3 regions of the Mucilaginibacter sp. P25 genome follow, and region 1 is predicted to be linked to each of the others. Evidence: riboswitches for the same ligand, from Rfam matches in the RefSeq annotation. Region 1 holds a riboswitch; each other region holds the start of a gene.
What was found. A riboswitch is a leader RNA that binds a small molecule or an ion and turns the genes downstream of it on or off. The one in region 1 is predicted to bind S-adenosylmethionine.
Positions count from the first base shown of each region.

Region 2: another riboswitch for S-adenosylmethionine. It lies ahead of ACRQ5D_RS23515 (O-acetylhomoserine aminocarboxypropyltransferase/cysteine synthase family protein); the one in region 1 lies ahead of ACRQ5D_RS16580 (TlpA family protein disulfide reductase).
Region 3: another riboswitch for S-adenosylmethionine. It lies ahead of metH (methionine synthase); the one in region 1 lies ahead of ACRQ5D_RS16580 (TlpA family protein disulfide reductase).

Region 1 covers NZ_CP193937.1:3,259,438-3,265,713, forward strand. Annotated here, with positions in the region: gene ACRQ5D_RS16560 (DUF6597 domain-containing transcriptional factor) at 1-290, shown strand, start outside; gene ACRQ5D_RS16565 (helix-turn-helix domain-containing protein) at 287-529, shown strand; gene ACRQ5D_RS16570 (YybH family protein) at 601-981, shown strand; gene ACRQ5D_RS16575 (isocitrate lyase/PEP mutase family protein) at 1,202-1,990, shown strand; SAM riboswitch class I at 2,294-2,406, shown strand; gene ACRQ5D_RS16580 (TlpA family protein disulfide reductase) at 2,517-3,083, shown strand; gene ACRQ5D_RS16585 (TonB-dependent receptor plug domain-containing protein) at 3,461-4,474, shown strand; gene ACRQ5D_RS16590 (TonB-dependent receptor domain-containing protein) at 4,711-6,276, shown strand, end outside.
Region 2 covers NZ_CP193937.1:4,654,325-4,660,600, reverse strand. Annotated here, with positions in the region: gene ACRQ5D_RS23525 (homoserine dehydrogenase) at 1-860, opposite strand, end outside; gene ACRQ5D_RS23520 (homoserine O-acetyltransferase family protein) at 860-1,915, opposite strand; gene ACRQ5D_RS23515 (O-acetylhomoserine aminocarboxypropyltransferase/cysteine synthase family protein) at 2,006-3,325, opposite strand; SAM riboswitch class I at 3,572-3,682, opposite strand; gene ACRQ5D_RS23510 (trans-sulfuration enzyme family protein) at 3,909-5,024, opposite strand; gene ACRQ5D_RS23505 (hypothetical protein) at 5,121-5,639, shown strand; gene mqnE (aminofutalosine synthase MqnE) at 5,733-6,276, shown strand, end outside.
Region 3 covers NZ_CP193937.1:1,787,015-1,793,290, reverse strand. Annotated here, with positions in the region: partial or broken gene murQ (N-acetylmuramic acid 6-phosphate etherase) at 1-38, shown strand, start outside; gene ACRQ5D_RS09455 (hypothetical protein) at 119-685, shown strand; gene ACRQ5D_RS09450 (Bax inhibitor-1/YccA family protein) at 833-1,564, shown strand; SAM riboswitch class I at 1,698-1,807, shown strand; partial or broken gene metH (methionine synthase) at 2,012-5,714, shown strand; gene ACRQ5D_RS09440 (methylenetetrahydrofolate reductase) at 5,941-6,276, shown strand, end outside.

The sequences.
Region 1 (6,276 bases):
CTTATTTCTTTGATGAAAAGGTATCAGAATTTAATAATGAAATTGTTGATGCCACGCATGTATTCGGCCCTAAATTAAGAACGCTTTATTTGAGGTTATTGGAAACTGCCGACCTGAACGCTAAGGTAGCCATGATTGAAGATTATTTGCGGAGCCGTTTATCGGCAACCGAAAAAAGCATTCGAAGATCAAATTTATCGGGGATATTGTCAGCAGTCTTAAAAAGAATTACAGCGACGATAATATCCTGTCCATTTCCAGTCGTTATAACATTTCCTCACGGCACTTGAACACCCTTTTTTCGCAGTATACGGGTTTACCGCCAAAATTATTTTATAAAATAAACCGCTTTCAGCATAGCCTTAACCTGGTTAGCGCTAATGAAGAAAAGCTGACCAACGTAGCCTACAGCGCCGGTTATTTTGATCAGGCTCATTTTATAAAAGAGTTTAAGCTTTTTACGGGTTTTACGCCCAATTCCTTTGCCGCTCAGGCTTCGCCTATAAATCAGGCGTTAGCGGGCAGTTAATACTCTTCCGTTTTATACAATTTTGGGCTATTCGAGCCACATAGTTTTGCTGATATAAAAAAAACAACAAAATGAAATCAGCAAAAACACCACAGGAAGTGCACGCAGTACTTGCGGCCGCTTTTAACACCAAAGATGTAAATGTAGTTATGAATGTGTATGATGCCAACGGTATTATTTTTCCGGAACCGGGAAAAGAAGTATCAGGCAGGGCCCAGTTTGAAGAGGCTGTTAAAAGCATTTGCGCTGTGCCCGGAGTAATGGAAATCAAAACAGTTTACTGTCTGCAATCAGGCGATGTAGCGGTCGGCCGATCGGAGTGGAGCATTACCGACAATGGCAAAACACAGATTGCCGCAAAAGGGATAGAGTTAATGAAACAACAATCCGACGGCAGCTGGAAAATTGTCATCGATCATGCATTCGGAGCTGAGGCTAATCTCGTAGCCTGATTTTCTCTATCTGAAACAAAAAATGGCCGGATTTATCCGGCCATTTTTTGTTTCACCTTTCACCTTTCACCTTTCACCTTTCACCTTTCACCTTTCACCTTTCACCTTTCACCTTTCACCTTTCACCTTTCACCTTTCACCTTTCACTAATCTCTTCCGTTTTATACAATTTTTAGAAAAAAGCTCAAGCTAATTTTGAGCATAAAATAAAAACAAGAACATGAAAAATAGATTCAATGAATTTTTAGCCTTGCATCATCAAACCGAACCTTTGCAAATTGGCAATGTATGGAATGCACAAAGCGCCCTGGTTTATGATAAATTAAATTTTAAAGCAATCGGCACATCAAGCGCGGCTGTTGCCAGCTCATTAGGCTTTGCAGATGGCGAAGAGATGAGTTTTGAGGATTATCTTTTTGTTGTTAAACGCATGGCTGCAACAACATCAGCCATGCTAACAGTCGACCTTGAAGGTGGTTATGGCGAAACACCGGAGGCTATCTGCAGTAACATCACCAAACTATATAATATCGGTGTTGTGGGTATCAATATAGAGGATTCGATAGTGGTGAATGGCCAGCGAGGTATTGTTGATGCCGTAGGCTTTGCCACAAAACTTAAACAGATAACTTCATTGTTAAGCGCCACAGGGGTAGAGGTATTTATAAATGTAAGGACCGATTCCTTTCTGCTTGGTTTACCAAACGCACTGGAAGACGCTTTGACCCGTACTAAACTTTACCAGGGTGCAGGTGTGCATGGTTTGTTTTTTCCGTGCATTACCCAAATAGCAGATATTGAAAAAATAACGGCCTTATCGCGCCTCCCGGTTAGCGTAATGTGTATGCCCGGCCTTCCGGATTTTAAAGCGTTGCAAAATGCGGGCATTAAAAGGATTAGCGCAGGCCCATTTTTGAATATGAGCATCTACCGGTCACTGGAAAATTTGATTGAAAAAATAACAACCGAAAATAGCTTTGCAGCCCTTTTTAACGGGACTGCCAGTTAACAGGCGAATAAAAGTGCTAAATAATTAAAAACCTAATTGCCTTGTTTTACCTTATTATAAGGTAGTTTAATAATCTGCAAAATAAGTTTAGGTTAAAGTCCCGGCAGCGAACGTTAGGGACTTTTGTTGTTATGGAATTTATCTTCAAAAAGTTTCAGCTAATCCAATCAGTAAACAAATTGCTGGAAGCAAGCCTGCACAATTTGAATAACTTAATTCATTTTATTGCAATAATTATACAAAGTCTATAGTTTTAATAGAATATGTATATATTTGCGGCATCAAATAGGTTCTTTGAATATTTTATTATCAAGAAAGACTGAGGGAAAGGCCCTGTGATGTCTTAGCAACCTGTAAGCCCATTGTTATAAAGGTGCTAATTCCTGTCTGCCCAAATAGGGTGGAAAAGATAATGTAATAAGCTATTGCCTTGCATAGTGCAGGCAGTACATACTTTCTTTTCTCTCGTCTGTTTTCTTGCTAATAAATTTCACTGGTTGATATCACAATTTTAATGTGTATAGCAATGAATATTAAATATTTACTTATTACCAGCCTGCTTTCTATAACAACATTGTTTGCCGCTGCGCAAACAACAAATGTTGCTAATCCTAATATTGATCGTGGTTATATCGTAAAAACAGGCGATATCGCCCCTGCAGATTTTGAACTTGTATTAAACGACGGTACTAAAACGTCATTAAAGCAATTACGTGGTAAAGTAGTTGTCCTGCAGTTTACTGCAAGCTGGTGCAGCGTTTGCCGCGAGGAAATGCCGCATCTGGAAAAGGAGATCTGGCAGGCTTACAAAGATAAAGGCCTGGTTTTGATAGGTGTTGACCGTGACGAACCGCTTGAAAAAGTACAAGGCTTTCACCAGGTTATGAACATTAATTATCCGCTGGCACTTGATCCGGGGGCTGATATCTTCGGGCGGTTTGCCAACAAAAAGAGCGGCGTAACGCGTAATGTAGTTATCGACCGTGATGGGAAAATGGTTTACCTCACCCGTTTATATGATAAACAGGAATTTGCATCCATGGTAAAAGCTGTCGACGCTTTGGTTAACAATAAAACAGCATCTATCAATTAATAAAATACTGAAGGCAGCCCTGTTTGCTGTCATCAATAAACAAAGAATCTATCCGCACTTATTTAATACCCGTTTTTATGAAAACAAAAACTACCCTCTTACACAAAAATGCTTTCGTTTCGATACGTCAGCTAACCTGTAAATCTATCTATTCAGGTATGCAAAATATGCGTTGCTGCTGTTAGTTCTTTACAGTACGCATGGTATTTAAATGCGGACTTGCTGCAGCTTGTCTTAGCTTAATAATTACCATCCCCTAATCAAATCTTTACAGTTACGATAGGCTTATGAGCCGGGCAAATTATGCCCGCTAGGGCGATAGCCATGTCTTTTGTACCGGTAAAAGCATCAAAAATTAATCTCAATTATTAATTATCATGTTAAAAATTTACAAGCTATTACTGGCAATTATATTGCCTTTTATTCTCGTCCAGACGGTTGCGGGGCAATCCGTTAAAATTAGCGGAGTGGTAACCGCCAAGTCGGACGGCCTACCGTTGCCGGGCGTTAGCGTATCTGTTAAAGGTAAAACCACGGGCGCACAAACCAATGTTGATGGTAAGTTTATCATCAACGCCAATGTTAATGATGTGATCAGGGTTAGCTACATTGGCTTTACAACCCAGGAAATCGCCGTTACGCAAGGTACAACTACCTTAAACGTAGTTTTGGTTGAAGCACCAAATTCGCTGAATGAGGTAGTGATAACGGCCCTCAATATCTCAAAGGATAAAAAATCGCTGGGTTACGCGGTACAAGGGCTTAAATCGAAAGATATCTCTGAAGCTAAAGAAACCAACTTTGTAAACGCGCTGGCGGGTAAAATTGCCGGTGTGCAGGTTACCAACAGCCAGGGCGATATGGGTTCATCGCGGATCGTTATCCGTGGCGAAACTTCTATCTCGGGCAATAACCAACCTTTATTTGTGGTTGATGGTGTTATAGTTGATAACAGCCAGTTTTTAGGGAATAACGGCTCAAGGGATTTTGCTAATGCTATTTCGGATTTAAATTCTGAAGACATTGAATCGGTAAGTGTATTGAAAGGCCCGAATGCAGCTGCGCTTTATGGTTCACGTGCAGCCGCGGGCGTTATCCTCATCCGCACTAAAACAGGCAAAGGGGCAAAAGGATTAGGTGTTACTATAAACTCCAATACCAGCTTTTCAAACGTACAGGTATTGCCCGAATATCAAAATCAATATGGTCAAGGCTCAAATGGGAAATTCAGCTATGTAGATGGTAAAGGCGGCGGCGTTAACGATGGTGTTGACGAAAGCTGGGGCCCTGCTTTGGATGGTTCACTGATTCCACAGTTTTATTCAAATGGGCAGGCCGTACCTTTCGTGGCACACCCCGACAACATAAAAGATTTTTTAAAACCGGTGTAACACTCAATAATGGCATTGCTATTGCGAGCAGTAGCGATAAAAGCGATTTCAGGTTATCCTATAATAACCTGCACCAAACCGGTATTGTACCCAATACCTCACAAGGCCGTAACTCTTTTGCTTTAAACTCAAGCTATCGTGTCAACAATAAATTAACCGTTAATACAATTGTTGATTACAGTAAAGATGATGCTGATAACCTGCCTGGTGCATATGGAAAACGTGCAACCAGCACCATGCTGCAGTTTACCTGGTTTGGCCGCCAGGTTGATATCAACAGGCTTAAAAATTACAAGGATGCCAATGGTAATACCTTTAACTGGAATAATAGTTACTATAGCAACCCATACTGGCTGGCTTATGAAAACACAGTAGGCCAACACAAAAATCACCTGATAGGTAGTATCGAGCTGAATTACAAAATCATTGACGGTCTATCAGCAAACTTCCGTACCGGTACCGATTATTATAATGACCGGCGTAAGATTAAAGTAGCCTACGGCACCAATGGAACACCGTTTGGCTCATACGAAGAGGATGCTTACAGCGTAAACGAAAATAACACCGAAGCCAGGTTGCAATACACTAAAAAGCTGAATAACGATTTTTCGCTTGATGTATTTGGTGGTGGTAACATAGCTGTGAGGACAACCGAAAATAATGATCAGTTGGCTCCGAAACTTGCAGTTGCCGGCTTGTACACGCTGAGCAACTCCCGCGATCCATTGGTCTCTACAAATTACTATGGGAAACTTAAAACCTATAGCTATTTTGGTTCGGCACAGCTTGGTTTCAGAAATTACGCGTTCATCAACTTCACAACCCGTAATGATTGGTCGTCAAGTTTACCGGCAGATGCCTTGTCATATTTCTATCCCTCCGTAAATGGCAGTTTAATATTATCTGAAGCATTAGGCATTAAAAGCGATGTACTTAGTTATGCTAAATTAAGAGGTGGATGGTCAAAAGTAGGTAAGGCGACAGATCCATTTCAATTAATTAACGTTTATACATCTTCAAATCTCTTTGGCTCAAATCCGCAACAGAGTATATCCAATATTGATCTGAACGATCATCTTAAGCCTGAAACCACTACATCGGCAGAGGCCGGTTTTGAATTAGGCTTTTTCCATGATCGCGTACATTTAGATGTAAGTGCTTATAACACCAACAGTATTAACCAGATCCTAACCGTACAGGTAAGTTCATCAACCGGTTTCAGCCAAAAAGTAATAAACGGTGGCCGTCTTAATAACAAAGGTATCGAGGTTCAGTTAGGTGTTACGCCAATTAAATCAAATGGATTTACCTGGGACATAACTACAAATTACTCGTTAAACCGTAGTAAGGTAGCTTCGCTTGATGCCGATGGCCGCTTACAGAGTGTGGTATTAGGCACTGATCGTACAGTGCAGGTTTTAGCATCGCTTGGTCAGCCTTATGGTGCTTTGTATGGTACCGCATACACACGTAATGCTTCAGGTCAGATTATTATCGACGCTAATGGTACACCTGTATTTAATACCACCAAACGTTATTTAGGTAAATTCACTCCAAATTGGTTGGGAAGCATCAATAACAGCTTCTCCTACAAAGGGATTAACCTGAGCTTTTTGGTTGATGCACGTTTTGGCGGATCCATTTATTCAAACACCAACCGTACAGGTACTTATACCGGCGTGTTGGCTTCTACCTTACCGGGCCGTGGCGCTGCTAACGGAGGCTTAAGTTACTATTACCCGGGCAACAATACTTCGGCTGCTGCTGTGCAGGTTACCGGTGCCGCCCCTGCGGGTGTAACC
Region 2 (6,276 bases), 1.4 Mb from region 1:
AATTGCTGATCGGCAAAGGCGGCTTGTACGGTTACGCCGTTATATTCATACTCAACGTTGTATAAAAACTCTTTGTCGTTTACAAACTTAGGTAATACAAACAGGGCAACGTTGCGGTCGTCAAGTTCTTTGGCTACCGGCACCAGTTTAATTTTGAGGTTCTTTTCGCGGGCATATTGCAAATCGGCAGCTGCAAGGTTCTGAATACCCAGGTTAAATACCTCATCGGGCTGTACAACTACACCATAAGCATGCGCTGCGGCAATAACCAGCTTGTATTTGGCGTCAAAACCACCAACATCACTGGTTGGGTCGGTTTCGGCAAAACCCAGGTCCTGGGCTTGTTTCAATGCGCTATCATAATCGAGCCCTTCAATAAAGCCTTTTGAAAGGATATAGTTTGATGAACCATTGAAAATACCGCTGATGGAATGCAGTAGTTCATTATCATAATACTCTTCCAAATTGCGGATAATAGGGATACTACCGCAAACAGCGCCTTCATATAATAATGATGTGCCGTATTGATGCTGGATTTCGATTAGTTCGTCCAGATGCAGGGCGATCATTTTTTTACTGGCAGATACTACGTTTTTTCCAGATTTTAAAGCCCTTGAAACAATTTCAAAAGCAGCTTCGGTATCATTGATCAGTTCAACAATGGTATTGATCTCCGGGTTATTAAGCAGTTCTTCTTTGTCGGTAGTAAATAAATGTGCCGGTAAAGAACGTTTTTTATTAGGGTCTTTAATAGCAAATTTTACTATCTCGATATTTAAATGCTTTGTTTTGATGATATCATATAACCCCTGGCCAACAACTCCAAATCCGAAGAGGCCGATATTTAACTTTTTACTCATTACGCTGTACGTTGCAGTTCTATAATTTTTCCTTTCACATCGGTTTTAAAAAATGATGTGAATATTTTTGTTAATGCTTCTGTTTCAATTAAAAACCCATCGTGCCCATAAAACGAATCCAGCTCGGAAAAGGCAGCTTTTGGGATATGCCTGAACAGGTATTGCTGTTCTTCAACAGGGAACAAAACATCCGACGAGATGCCAATAACTAATGTTTTTGCCTTGATGAGACTTAACGCTTTATCTACACCGTGACGGCCCCGGCCCACATTGTGTGAGTCCATCACTTTGGTCAGGTACCAATAACTATAGGCGTTAAAGCGGTTCACCAGCTTTTGCCCCTGGTAATTTTGGTACGATGAAGAACGGAAATTGTCCTGCACATCGTCGGCTTCTTCCTGTTGGGTAATGCCGTAAGTTTTATAAGTACGATAACTTAAAAGCGCGATACTGCGCGCAGCTTTTAAGCCTTTCTGACCGCCTTCGGGCGTATTGCTGTAAAAGGTGCGGTCGGTTGTGATAGCTAAACGCTGCGACTCGTTAAAGGCGATGCCCCATGGCGAGTGCTTGGCGTTGGTAGCTATCAGGATCAGATTTTTGATCCGCTCTGGCTCAATAATAGCCCATTCCATAGCCTGTTGGCCACCTAACGAACCTCCAATTAATACACTGATATTATTGATGTTTAAATGCTGGGCAAGCAACTGGTGCGCTTTAACCATATCCCTTGTAGTAAACTGGGGATATGAAAGATAATATGGCTGGCCGGTAACCGGGTTAATGCTCAACGGACTTGTAGTGCCGTAAGGAGAACCCAAAATATTGGCGCAAACTATAAAATGCTCTTCCGGGTTAAAAAAATAACCCTCGCCAATAAGCCCTTTCCACCAGTCAAATACATCGCTGTTGGCAGTAAGCGCATGGCAAACCCAAACAACATTATTTTTCTCCTTATTTAACCGGCCATAAGTGTGAAAACCTATTTCTAAACCTTCAATTGTACGGCCCGATTCAAATTCAAAAGTATTAGTGTATTTAAATATCTCTGCGTTCATTCTGTTGTTTTGTTATTTCAGGTGCAACCGGTATTTCCGGCTGCAACCTGCAATAACGTTTACTATATCACTTAAAAAAACTATACATTATTAAACTAACTCACCCTCACCTTGCTTGATTTTTGCAAAAGCCTGCTCAAAATCAGCTTTGATATCGTCAATATGCTCAATACCAACAGCCACTCGCAATGAAGCTGGCGTAACACCGGCCGATAATTGCTCTTCATCAGATAATTGCTGATGTGTTGTTGCTGATGGTTGTATGATGAGCGTTTTTGCATCGCCCACATTGGCTAAATGACTAACCAGTTTCAGGTTGTTGATCAATCTGCTAGCCTGCTCTTTACTCCCCTTAATCTCGAATGACAATACGCCACCGAAACCATTCTTTAAATATTTTTTAGCCAGCTCATGATATGGCGATGATTCCAGTCCCGGGTAATTTACACTTGCCACCTGTGGGTGCTGCTCCAGCCATTTGGCCAGTTGCAGGGCATTATCAACGTGACGTTGCACACGCAGAGAAAGTGTTTCAAGTCCCTGGATATTCAACCATGAATTGAACGGAGCTTGCGACGGGCCGAAATCCCTTAATCCCTCAACACGGGCGCGGATAATAAACTGGATATTGCCAAACGGGCCTCCAATGCCAAATACATCGTTAAATATCAACCCGTGGTACCCCTCAGATGGTTCAGTGAATTGCGGAAACTTACCGTTACCCCAATTGTAATTGCCTGCATCAATAATGACGCCGCCAATACTGGTACCATGTCCGCCAATCCATTTGGTTGTTGACTCAACAACCACATCAGCGCCATGTTCAATAGGGCGGAAGAGGTAACCACCGGCACCGAAAGTATTATCAACAATTAATGGCAGGTCATGTCTTTTGGCAACTTCGCTCACCTTTTCAAAATCGGCAATGGTAAAGCCCGGGTTACCAATGGTTTCCAGGAAAATGGCCTTTGTTTTATCATCAATAAGCGCCTCGATACTGGCCGCAGTATCATCTTTGGCAAAGCGTACTTCGATACCCAGGCGTTTGAAAGCTACTTTAAACTGATTGTAAGTACCGCCATATAGGAAAGGTGAAGTAACAAAGTTATCGCCAACCTGTAAAATATTATTAAGGGCAAGGAATTGGGATGCCTGGCCAGAGGCTGTTGCCAGCGCAGCTACACCGCCCTCTAACGCCGCGATGCGTTTTTCAAACACATCGGTAGTAGGGTTCATAATGCGGGTATAGATATTACCAAACTCCTTTAATGCAAATAAATTTGCGCCATGTTCGGCGCTGTTGAATACGTATGAAGTAGTTTGATAAATGGGCACAGCGCGTGAACCTGTTGTTGGATCAACTTCCTGGCCGGCATGCAATTGTAAGGTTTCGAATTTTAAGGCAGACATAGTTGTAATTTTTTAATGTGTTTAATTTAGATTTTGAATGTTTAGATGAATTTGGAAAGCCGGTTTAAAAACAACCGGTTTAAAAACACGCTTTTTTCAGAGAATGAAAAACAGGAGCTTGCTAAGCATCAACAGCAGCAACACATACAAATACAGCCAATAGGGGAGCTAATACGTTGTATGTTACCGTTTGCGGTGTAAAAAGTGTTGCGTTGCGTAAATTTAATTAAACTTTTCATGGTTATAAATTTATATTCCCCGGTGTTATTTGCCGGGACAGGAATTGGCACCTTCTTCAACATTGAAGGGTTGCCAGCGGGTCATTGAGCCTGATCTCTCGCCGCTTCTTTATAAATCAACACCCGAACTATGTGCGGAGGATTGATCGACGTTGGTATCACTACCAAATAATGTTGCGAATATAAGGGATTGTGAGGTAATATACCAAATTTTATTTCTTTTTAAGGTTAAACGTAAAAGGCCAAAGGCAAAAGGTTCATTCGAGAACAATTTTAAGCTTAGACAAATGCAGCTACCTTTCGCCTTTAACCTTTATCCTTTTACCTTATTTACCTTAAAAGGCCTAAGCAAGGGCCTGCTCCATATCAGCTATTAAATCATCGATATGCTCCAATCCAACGGAAACCCTTAGCAGGTTTCGTGGTGTTTTGGTATCCGGCCCTTCAACAGTAGCGCGGTGTTCTATTAGGCTTTCAACACCACCAAGGCTGGTAGCTTTGATGAACAATTTAAGCTTATTAATAATGTTATGCGTGTCATTCTCATCGCCTTTAATAGTAAAGGATAACATACCGCCAAAAGCCAGCATCTGATCTTTAGCTATATCATGCTGTGGATGCGATGGTAAACCGGGATACATTACCTGTTCAACATGAGGGTGCTGTTCAAGATATTCGGCAAGTAATTGAGCGTTTTGTACATGGCCCTTTACGCGATATGGCAGGGTTTTGATGCTGCGTACCAGGTAATAACAATCCATAGGCGAGGGGATAGCGCCGCCCATTTCCTGCACCTGGCGAATTTTTATCCACCAATCGTTGTTCTCTGCAGTAATCAAAACGCCGCCCATCAGGTCGCTGTGTCCGCCAAAATATTTAGTGGCTGAGTGCATAACCATATCCGCGCCCAGCTCAATTGGTCGCTGGCACATAGGGGTGGCAAATGTATTATCGCACAAAACTTTAATGCCTTTTGCTTTGGCAATAGCAACCACCCTTTTAATATCGGTTATTTTAAGCAGGGGGTTCGATGGTGTTTCTATCCAGATCAAACCTGTTTCGGGCTTGATGTGCTGTTGTAAAACCCCGGTATCGTTTACATCAATAAAATCGAAGGTAAGGATGCCGGCAAAAAGGGTTTTAAGCTGATTACGTAAGCCATGATACATATCATCAGGAGCGATAATGTGCGTGCCAGGCTCCAATGATTGAAATACCGACATCCCGGCCGCATTACCTGATGAAAAGGAAGCTGCTTCAACACCTCCCTCTAACTTGGCCAGCACATGCTCCAATGCGTGACGATTGGGGTTCGATGAGCGACTGTAAATATAACCTGCCGGAAAACCGCCATCCTCACCGCGCTCAAACGTGGTTGACATAATAATGGGTTGTATAACGGCCCTTGTTGCTTCATCAACATGGTTACCGGCGTGTATGGCTATAGTTTCAATTTTCATGGCATAATGTGTTATCGCCCAAAATAAACAAGAATATTTGTTATTAGCTGTAGCGTTTTTATATTTTTTGCCGAATAGGTTTAAAAGCCAAACCGCATGAAAAAGTGCCTTATCTTCCTGTTTGTTATTATTGGGCTATCTGCCTGTAAAAAAGATGCTAATGATACCGCTTATGACAAAAGCTATAAAGCATGGCAAAACTTTAAGGCCGAAAGCAAAAATTCATACACTTATACTGTTAACGCCGGTTCAGTTTTCGGTTATGGTTCTGAAACGGAGATTACTGTTCAAAATGGGGTTGTTACAGCGAGGGATTTTTTATCGTATGTTTTGGAATATAAAACTGCAAATATACCCCCTGTTAAAACTATCAGGGAACAATGGCATGAGGATAAAACTTCGTTAAAACAGCACAGTTCAGGTGCTGCATCAATAACCCTCGACCAAGTTTACCAGAAAGCAAAGAACGAATGGCTATCTGCAGATAAGAAAAAGAATACCATTTATTTTGAAACCAATAATAATGGCATGATATCAAGAGCCAGTTATGTACCTAATGGTTGCCAGGATGATTGCGCGATAGGCATCTCCATAAGCGAGATCAAGGCTCTGTAACTTTAATGTAATTTACCGTGAAATTTGGCCGATATGTGTCATAACGCATATTACTTTTGTGCTTTTTAGTACCTTTGACCAAATTTTTAATTGATGCATAATTCAGATAATTTACAGTTTTTACTTAACGATCCGAATTTATCTGCTGATTTAAAGCATATTGCTCAAAAAGTTCTTGACAAACAACGCATCACTTTTGATGAAGGCGTTTTGCTTTATGAGCAGGGCGAACTTGGCTATCTTGGCACTTTGGCTAATTACATCCGCGAGGAACGCCACGGCGATAAAACTTATTTCAACCGTAATTTTCATATTGAGCCCACCAACCTTTGCGTTTACGACTGCAAATTTTGTTCATACTCGCGACTGCTGAAACAAAAGGCGGAAGGGTGGGAGTACACCATGGATGAAATGTTCAACATGGTTACCAAATATGATGGCGAACCGGTTACCGAGGTTCACATTGTAGGTGGTGTGCTGCCGCAATATGATGTGCCTTTTTACCAGGAACTTTTCGCCCGCATCCGCGCGCATCGCCCGGAATTGCATATTAAGGCATTAACCCCGGTTGAATATCACTACATCTTTAAAAAAGCCAAAATTGATTACGCCACAGGCATGCGCCTGATGCAGGAAG
Region 3 (6,276 bases), 1.5 Mb from region 1:
ATTATTTAAAAAATAAACTGAAATTGAAGATGTGTTGATTTGGAAATTTGAAGATGCTTGTATTCGATAAATTCTCAAATTCAAAAAATTCGGGTTCAGACAATTTGAAATCAAAAACATGCACGATATTGAACCATATTACCGCTGGAGAGACGATTACGTGGCATCGGAAGATGAGTTTTCGCCTTTTTATGCGACAGAATACAGCGAATTTGAATTTGACAAGCAGGTATACAATTACCTGCTGCACCCGCAATGGGACTCATTCGGCTCCAATACCCTTTATTTAAAAGTGCTTTTTGCCGATTATGATAAAGGCTACACAATTATTGAGCTGATAGGTGAATGGAATGATGCCATCAATAACGACATTATGATGCTGAAGCGTGAGCTGCTCGACCTGATGATAGATAATGGCATCACTCATTTTATCCTGATCGGCGAAAACGTACTCAACTTTCATTCAAGCGATGATTGCTATTACGAAGAGTGGTTCCAGGATGTAGAGGACGGCTGGATAGCAGGCATCAACTTCCGCGAACACGTGATAGACGAATTTAAACACAGCAATATCGACTATTACATCAATTTTGGCGGCGAACTCGATAGCATTGGCTGGCGTACCCTGAAACCCATACAGGTTTTCAAAAAAGTGGAGGAGCAGTTGATGAGGAGATTGAATTGAGAATCAAGATTCAAGAAGTCAAGAGCCAGGAAAGCGCCAACAGGTAGCCAGACTTCTTCTTGCCTCTTGACTCTAATAGTCTTGCACCTTTCTTCATGCTGCATTCACCTTTTATTTATATATTCGTACTATAATTTTTAACACAAAATGGAATTTAAAGATCCCGAATACGTTTATAAAAACGTAATACAATTAAATGAACAGGATGCATCCCGCAAATTCATAGCTAATGTATTTATGTGGATGTTTGTCGCACTGGGCCTTTCGGCTTTATGCGCGTTCATATTTTCAGGCAACCAGGCATTATATGAAATGCTTAGGGACCCGGCAACAGGTGGCAATACTGGCTTAGGTACTATTGTAATGTTTGCACCGCTCGCTTTCGTACTAATTATATCATTTGGCTTTAACCGTTTATCATACGGTGTTGCAGCATTGCTATTCATTGCATTTTCTGCAGTTATGGGCATTAGCTTAAGCTATATACTAAGAGTATTTACAGAAAGTTCGGTACTTGGCGTATTTATTACAACCTCAGTTGTTTTCGGTATAATGGCTGTAGCCGGGTATACCACCAACACAGATCTGACCAAATTTGGATCGATTATGATGATGGGGCTCATTGGTATTATTGTGGCATCATTATTTAATATGTTTATGCATAGCTCCCAGTTAGAATACATCATTAGCTATGTTGGCATCGCCGTATTTGTTGGACTAACAGCTTACGACGTTCAAAAACTAAAACGCATAGGAGCCGGTCTTGAATATGGCACGTCATCAACAAGCAAAATGGCCCTTTTAGGCGGTTTAACTTTGTATCTTGATTTTATCAACCTTTTCCTGATGATCCTCCGTTTATTCGGCAGAAGAAGATAATCTCATTAAGAAATTCAATCATAAAGCTGCCTCCGCAAAAGGCGGCTTTTTTTGTTTAACAATGTGGCTTAGCTATGATATTTAGCGTACGTTATACACTTGCAAATGATAACTTTATTGCGCAACTTTGCAGTGCTTATGGAGAAAGACGGAGGGATTAGACCCTGCGATGTCTTAGCAACCTGTGCTTCACAAGGTGCTACATTCTACCAGGCGGCAATTACGCGCCCGGACAGATAAGCGAAAGTCATAACAACACCCGACTTTTCGAGATAAGCTGTATTTAGATTTGAGATATTAGACGTGAGATTTGAGATAGCATCTGCTTTTTCCAATTGCCTGTTTAGTGTCTTTTTATCAGATATATGGGATTAAAGATTTAAGGATCTGGCAAAGACTTTTTGCCAAGGTCTCACATCTTATATCTCATATCTCACATCTCAAAAAATGGACATTAGAAAAGAATTACAGAAACGCATCCTGGTGATTGACGGAGCAATGGGTACCATGATTCAAAGGTACCAGCTCACGGAGAAGGATTTTCGTGGCGAGCGTTTTCGCGATCATCATAGCGACCTGCAGGGCAATAACGACCTGCTCAATATCACGCGCCCTGATATTATCAAAGCCATCCATGCCGAATACCTGGATGCCGGTGCGGATATCATTGAAACTAACACTTTCAGCACACAGGTAATTTCCCTTGCCGATTATCACCTGGAAGAACTGGCTTATGAACTAAGCTACGAGGGTGCACGCATTGCCCGCGAAGTAGCCGACGAATATACCCGGCGCACCCCCGAAAAGCCGCGCTTTGTTGCCGGTGCCATCGGGCCAACCAACCGTACTGCTTCCTTATCGCCAGACGTTAACGACCCCGGATATCGCGCCGTTACCTTTGATGATCTGGCCGAGGCCTACTATGACCAGGTACGCGGTTTGGTTGACGGTGGTTCGCACCTGTTATTGGTTGAAACCATATTTGATACCCTGAATGCAAAAGCAGCCCTGTTTGCCATAAAACGTTATGAGCAGGAGTGTAAAGCTGCAGGCAAGGATTTTCCTGCTTTCAGGAATTCGGGCGGGATCATGATCTCAGGAACCATTACCGATGCTTCAGGCCGTACCCTTTCAGGGCAAACTGTCGAAGCTTTCTGGAACTCGATAAGCCATGCCAACCTGCTATCAGTAGGCCTAAACTGCGCTTTGGGTGCGCGGGAAATGCGTCCGCACCTTGCCGAGCTTTCTGAAAAGGCAGGTGTATTTATTTCGGCCTATCCAAACGCCGGCTTACCCAACGAGTTTGGTCAATACGATGAAACTCCGCATGAAACCGCTCATCAGGTTGACGATTTTATCAAAGCCGGCCTGGTTAATATAGTTGGTGGGTGCTGCGGTACCACGCCCGAGCATATTAAATGTATTGCCGATAAGGCTGCCAAATATCCGCCCCGCCCCATTCCGGAAATTGAGCCGGACATGCGCCTGAGCGGTTTGGAATCCGTTACCATAAAACCCGAAAGCATTTTTGTTAATGTGGGTGAGCGTACCAATATCACCGGTTCACCAAAGTTTTCCAAATTGATCCTCGCCGAAGATTATGAGGCAGCTCTAAGTGTTGCTCTGCAACAGGTAGAAGGCGGCGCGCAGGTCATCGATATTAACATGGATGAGGGCATGATTGATTCGGAGGCTGTGATGGTAAAATTCCTGAACCTGGTTGCTTCTGAACCGGATATTGCCAAACTGCCTATTATGATCGACTCATCCAAATGGACGGTGATTGAGGCTGGTTTAAAATGCGTACAGGGAAAAGGTATCGTGAACTCTATCTCCCTTAAAGAGGGCGAAGAAAAATTTAAGGAACAGGCCCGGAAAATCTTAAGCTATGGCGCTGCTACCGTTGTAATGGCCTTTGACGAAACCGGTCAGGCCGATTCACTGGAGCGCCGGATCGAGATCTGTAAACGGTCATACGATATACTGGTGAACGAAGTAGGATTCCCCCGCAGGATATTATTTTCGACCCAAACATCTTAACAGTTGCTACCGGCCTGGAAGAACATAATAATTACGCGGTTGATTTTATTGAAGCTACCCGCTGGATCAAGCAAAACCTGCCGCACGCTAAAGTGAGCGGCGGTGTGAGTAATATTTCATTCTCGTTCAGGGGTAATAATACCGTGCGCGAGGCTATGCACTCGGCTTTCCTGTACCATGCTATTAAAGCGGGTATGGATATGGGTATTGTAAATGCCGGGATGCTGGAGGTTTACGAGGAAATTCCGAAAAACCTTTTGGAGCTTGTAGAAGATGTACTCCTTAACCGCCGCCCGGATGCTACCGAGCGCCTGGTTGAGTTTGCCGACACCATCAAAAGTAAAGGCAAAGAAGTAGTACGCGACGAAGAATGGCGCAAAGGCACCGTTCAGGAGCGCCTCTCCCACTCGCTGGTAAAAGGCATTGTTGAATACCTTGACGACGATGTGGAGGAAGCCCGCCAGGCCTACAGCAAACCCCTTGAGGTTATTGAAGGTCCGTTGATGGACGGTATGAATATCGTAGGCGACTTGTTCGGTGCCGGTAAAATGTTTTTACCACAAGTGGTAAAATCAGCCCGTGTAATGAAAAAGGCTGTGGCTTACCTACTGCCTTTTATTGAGGAAGAAAAAAGAACAACGTAAATGCCGATCAGCGCGCCAACGCCGGCAAGGTGTTAATGGCCACCGTAAAAGGCGATGTACATGATATCGGCAAAAATATAGTTGGCGTAGTGCTGGCTTGTAACAACTTTGAGGTGATTGACCTTGGGGTGATGGTGCCCGCGCAACGCATTATTGAAGAGGCTAAAAAGCAAAACGTTGATATCATTGGGTTAAGTGGTTTAATCACCCCATCGCTTGATGAAATGGTGCACTTTGCCAAGGAAATGGAACGCGAAGGTTTTACCATTCCGCTAATCATTGGTGGTGCTACAACGTCGCGCATTCACGCTGCCGTAAAAGTAGCGCCGCAATACTCCGGGGCTGCCATTCACGTTTTGGATGCTTCGCGCAGCGTTACCGTTTGCAGCAATCTAATGAGCAAGGACAACCGGGATGCCTATATCCAGGGCATTAAGGATGAATATGCCAAAGCCCGCGAGGCACATGCCAACAAAAAATCGGACAAGCGTTTTGTAACTATCGAAGAAGCCCGTGCCGGTAAATTCCAGATTAGCCTGGATGGCGATGTGGCGCCGAAACCCGCGTTTACAGGCACCAAAGTATTTGAGAATTTCCCGCTGGAAGAGTTGCTGCCTTATATCGACTGGACGCCGTTTTTCCATACCTGGGAACTTCGCGGCAGCTATCCGAAGATCTTTGACGATAAGTTTGTAGGCGTTGAAGCCAAAAAACTATTTGATGATGCGCAGGTATTGATGAAACGTATTGTTGACCAGAAACTGTTCACCGCAAAAGGTGTAATTGGCTTCTGGCCGGCCAATGCCGTAGGTGATGATATTGAATTATATACCGATGAAAATCGCACAACAGTTTTAAATCGCATCCATACCTTACGCCAGCAGGCCGAAAAGGTGAAGAATGATCCGTATTATGCCTTGTCAGATTTTATCGCACCAAAAGAAAGCGGTGTGCCTGATTATTTCGGCGGCTTTGCGGTAACAACCGGTTTAGGTTGTGATGAATTGGTTGCTGAGTTTGAGGCCGACCATGACGACTATAACAGCATTATGGCCAAAGCCCTTGCCGACCGCCTTGCCGAAGCTTTTGCCGAAAAAATGCACGAACTGGTACGTAAGGAATACTGGGGCTATGCCAAAGGCGAACAGCTAAGCAATGCCGACCTGATCAAGGAAGAGTACCAGGGCATCCGTCCGGCACCGGGTTATCCGGCCTGTCCGGACCATACCGAAAAAACCACCTTGTTTGAATTACTAAAAGCAGAAGACAACGCAAACATGCACCTAACCGAAAGCCTGGCCATGCTGCCGGCCGCATCGGTAAGCGGTTTCTACTTCGCACATCCGCAGGCAAGATATTTTGGCTTGGGTAAAATCAGTAAGGATCAGGTTGAGGATTATGCTATCCGTAAACAAATGCCATTGGAGGATGTGGAAAGATGGTTAGGGCCGAATATTAATTATTAGCCCCCGGCCCCCTAAAGGGGGAGTAAGGGAAGAAACGACAAAGCGAGGGCTTGTGCGATTCCCCTCTTGAGAGGGGTGGAGGGGTGTGTTAACGGAGCGAAAAATAAACGCCACATAATACACCCCGCCAACACACAATTCCACCGCGCCCCCTCTCAAGAGGGGAACTTAAATTGTAATTATAAAACTTAAATAAAAAAATTCCCCCTTGGGGGTTAGGGGTCAAATGAAAATACCTGAACATATAGCAAACGCCAATGGCAAAACACTCTTTTCTTTTGAACTGATCCCGCCTTTAAAGGGGCAAAGTATCCAGGGCATCTATAATGCTATTGATCCGCTGATGGAGTTTAAACCTCCGTTTATTGATGTTACTACCCTGCGCGAGGATTTTATTTACAAGCAGCATCCAAGCGGTTTGCTCGAGAAACTATCGTACCGCAAACGCCCGGGCACTATTGCCATCTGCGCGGCTATCATGAACAGGTATAAGGTTGATACCGTGCCCCACCTGCTTTGTGGCGGCTTTACCAAAGACGAAACCGAGAACGCCCTTATAGAA